Regions from separate parts of the Halioxenophilus sp. WMMB6 genome, predicted to be linked through region 1. Evidence: predicted binding sites of a transcription regulator. Region 1 holds the regulator's gene; the other holds the start of a gene.
What was found. Region 1 encodes sigma-54, which starts transcription at its own class of promoters, with help from an activator protein. Its sites were predicted from a motif close to GTTGGCACGNNNNTNGNNT; they were not measured.
Positions count from the first base shown of each region.

Region 1 (2,173 bases):
CCGCTTCATCTTATTGGATGAACCCTTCGCCGGCGTGGACCCGAAATCGGTGGCCGATATCAAGCAGATTATCGAACACCTCCGGGAACGCGGCATTGGCGTCTTGATTACCGACCACAATGTTCGCGAAACCCTGGATATTTGTGAGAAGGCCTTTATCGTTGGCGGCGGCCACATTATCGCCGAAGGCAATGCCGAGACAGTGCTCAATAATCAGTTGGTTAGAGATACCTACCTTGGCGCAAGCTTCAAGTTATAAAGCCCACCCTCTTTACCTCAACCACTTTTTGCGCGACTATAAGCCCCATCGACCCCAAAGCCACCCAAACACAGGGTTGCAAGCAAACGGGGCAGGCGCAAAGCAACTCCTCTCAAGCGCGCGCGGCAGCAGTAAATAGCCGCTAGACATCGCCGATCAGCCACAAATCTCCCACTCCTGCCTGATAAAACTTCCAGCGAATGAATTCTAGGCATAAAAATTGCTTAAATATATTGCACAGCTGACCTATTCAATACTACACTGCCGATAGCAGATTGAAGCTACCCCCGGTTTCCGTCTTCGTTATTGGATACACCGTCGTATATGAAGCAGTCTCTACAACTAAAGCTCGGTCAACAGTTAACGATGACCCCTCAGTTGCAACAGGCCATCCGCCTGCTGCAACTCTCAACTTTGGACCTACAGCAAGAGATTCAAGAGGCGCTGGAGTCCAACCCCATGTTGGAGGTGAGCGAGTCTGAAGACTCGGGTGACGACAGCTCATCCAGCTCCGACGCTGATCTCAAGCTAGAGAGCAGCGCCACCGAAACCATCAGCGAATCCAACAAAGAAGAGGCTGACTGGCAGGAGAACATTCCCGAAGATCTCCCCGTCGATACCCATTGGGACGACATCTACCAAGGCAGTGGTAGCGGCAATGTCGGCCCCGAGCGCGACGACAGCTACTTCGACAGCCAGATAGACAACACCGAAACCCTGCAAGAACACCTGCTTTGGCAACTTAACCTCACCCCCATGTCAGACCGCGATCGCATGATTGCGATGGCCATCATCGATGCCGTTGAGCCCAGCGGCCTGCTCTCCACCCCCATTGAAGATATCTACCGCGGCTTGGCGCGGGTGGTGGATGGCACCCCAGAAGAGGCGGACGATAGCGAATGGGAAGCGCCTAATGAGGTGGATGCCGCCACAGACGAAGACGATCACGACCGGCTCGACATCGACGAAGTGTTCGCCGTCCAGCACCGTCTGCAACTGTTCGACCCCATTGGCGCCTGCAGCGAGAGCCTCTCGCAGTGCCTGATGGTACAACTGAATCAATTCGCCAAAGATACGCCATGCCTCGACGCCGCTAAAATGATCGTCAGCGAACACCTGCTACAGCTCGGCAACCGCGACTACAAACAGATCATGCGCCGCTGCCGCATCAAAGAGAACGAGCTAAAACAGGCGATTTTATTGATCCAACAGCTGACTCCACACCCGGGTGAGCTGATTGGCAGCAGCGAAACCAGCTACATCGTACCGGATGTGTTTGTCAGTAAAAAAAGCGGACGCTGGCTGGTGGAACTAAACCCAGACATCGCACCTAAAATCCGTATTAACAGTAATTACGCCAACTTGGTTAAACGCGCAGACAGCAGTGAAGACAACACCTTCCTGCGCGACAACCTGCAGGAGGCTCGCTGGTTTTTGAAGAGCCTGCAAAGCCGCAACGAAACTCTGCTCAAGGTCGCCAGCTGTATTGTCGACAAACAACAGGGCTTTCTTGATTTTGGCCCAGAGGCCATGAAACCATTGGTATTGCACGATATCGCCGAAGATGTAGGCATGCACGAATCCACTATTTCACGCGTCACCACCCAAAAATACATGCACACCCCGCAGGGTATTTTTGAACTGAAATACTTCTTCTCCAGCCATGTCAGCACCGATAACGGCGGGGAGTGCTCCTCCACCGCTATCCGCGCCATCATCAAAAAACTCGTCGCCGCCGAAGACCCGCAAAAACCCCTGAGCGACAGCAAAATCACCAGCCTTCTGTCAGACCAGGGTATCCAGGTTGCCCGTCGTACCATTGCGAAATATCGCGAGTCGCTCGGCATCGCGGCCTCTAACGAGCGTAAGCGATTGGTGTAACGACATAGGATTTATCGGTTTCTGCTGCGCTGT
Region 1 covers NZ_JAWMQR010000003.1:424,143-426,315, forward strand. The annotation lists gene lptB (LPS export ABC transporter ATP-binding protein) at 1-259, shown strand, start outside; gene SBL51_RS10865 (RNA polymerase factor sigma-54) at 584-2,140, shown strand.

Region 2 (2,173 bases), on a different contig from region 1:
GGGCTCTCGGGCAGCTCGATATTGTTCAGCTTGTACTGCAGCAGAGTGCCATAATCTTCGGCGTCACCGACCAGCACAGCACCCAGCAGGCGCTTGTTGTCGGCACTGACCACCAGCTTTTTGTAAACCTCATCGGGCTGGTTGAAATAGGTGTAGACCAGCGCGCCCGGGGTATTGGCATGAGCATCACCAATCGAGGCGACATCCACCCCCATTAACTTCAGCTTGGTGCTCATATCGGCGCCGGTAAAGGTCTCATAACCGCCGGCAATATGGCCGGCCGCCACCTTGGCCATGGCATAGCCCGGCGCCACCAGGCCAAAAATTCGGTTTTGCCAAAGGGCACACTCACCAATGGCGTAGATATCCGCATTGGAGGTCTGGCAGTAGTCATTCACCGCGATACCACCGCGCTCACCCACCTCCAGGCCGCTGCTACGCGCCAGGCTATCCTGCGGGCGGATACCGGCCGAGAAGACGATGACATCAGTCTCCAGGTTGCTGCCATCGGCAAACTCCATGCGGTGGCCATGGTTCTCTCCAGCTACAATGCGCGAAGTGGCCTTGGCCAGGTGCACACCCACACCCAACTGCTCAATCTTGTCTTTCAAGAGCGCACCGCCACCATCGTCCACCTGCACCGCCATCAAGCGCGGGGCAAACTCGACCACATTGGCCGTCAACCCCAGATCTTTGAGCGCCTTGGCCGCTTCCAGCCCCAACAGACCGCCACCCACCACGGCACCCACTCGGGCACCGGCTTTGGCGGCAGCGGTAATCTGTTCCAGGTCTTCTATGGTTCGGTAAACAAAGCAGTTCGCCCGGTCATTACCCTCGATGGGTGGCACAAAGGGGTAGGAACCCGTCGCCAGCACCAGTTTGTCGTAGGCGATGGTGGTGCCGCTGTGCGCCGTTACCACCTTATTTACCGGGTCGATGGCCTCTACCCGGTCATTGAGATGCACCTCCACACCCTGGCGCTCATAGTCGGCCAGGGTAGTCATGGCCAGTGACTCAGGCTCATGGGTTTTGAAGTAGTCCGTCAAATGTACACGGTCATAGGCAACGCGCGGCTCCTCGGCGAAGGTGACAATACGCACCTGGTCGCGCGCCGACGAGGCCAGCAGGCTCTCTATAAACTGATGGCCAACCATGCCATTACCCACCACCACCACGGTAAGCTGGTTGCTGTTGATGGAGTCTTGCGCTGTCACTGCGTTAGTAATGTTCATCGGCGATCTCCGTTTTAAGGGCAAAAAAAAACGCCCACCGCCAATCTGACCTTTTGTCAGTTGGTGGTGGACGCCTTTGTCCGAGCTTAGTGTTAATAAATCTGGTTGGCGGCTAGTGCCAAAACTGGCTGATTACCGCCTATCTGGAGATCTTATAAACAGAATTCATGCCATTAATTTATTTTCTCGGTAAAACAATAGGTTAGTTAAGATCTAACCAGTAATCCCCAGTAGTAACAGCTGAGGTTGTGTTTTTATATTGTGCAAATAAAAATAAATTGCACCATTAAAAAACATTTATCGTCGTTTTGTTTGCACCTTTTTTGCGCCTGTCGCCTTGGCTGCATCGATCAGAATTTGGCTCACCTCTGCCAGGCGCAGATTGGAGTCCATCGCCCGCTGCTGGATCTTGCGGTAGGCCATCTCTTCCGAGAGCCCCAGATTTTTAATCAGCAGCGCTTTGGCCTGCTCCACCAGCTTGCGCTCTGACAGCGCCTGGCGCGCCTCCTCCAACTCCACCCGCACCCGATTGAGGTGCTGCCCCTGCTCCTGAATCACATCAAACAGCGACCGCGCCAAACCCGACTCCGCCACCTCCAGGCCACCGGCCAACTCACCCAGCAACATGGAGACCGGGGGCCGGTCGGTGAGCAGCAGTGGCGCCCCCTCCTCCGCCGGTTGCAACCTGGCCAGCAGCGCCTGCCGCTCTTTGAATTCACTCTCCGCCACCGCCAGGCGGGCACCGCTGAGCGCCTGTAACGCCGCCACCGCCTCCAGCTCCAAGCTGCGCATGGCATCGATGCGCTGAGTGGCCAGGTCGTACCACACCTCGCTGATCTCCGGCGCTATCGCCTGCCCCGCCGCCAAACCACCGACCAGAGCACGCAGCCGATTGAGCTCGAGCGCCGACTGACTGGCCTCTATTTGCCGCCAGCGCTCGC
Region 2 covers NZ_JAWMQR010000002.1:703,389-705,561, forward strand. The annotation lists gene nirB (nitrite reductase large subunit NirB) at 1-1,232, opposite strand, end outside; gene SBL51_RS08680 (nitrate- and nitrite sensing domain-containing protein) at 1,530-2,173, opposite strand, start outside.
Region 2: nirB (nitrite reductase large subunit NirB) is a predicted target of sigma-54. The motif match lies at 1,389-1,407, and genes of this name have one in related genera.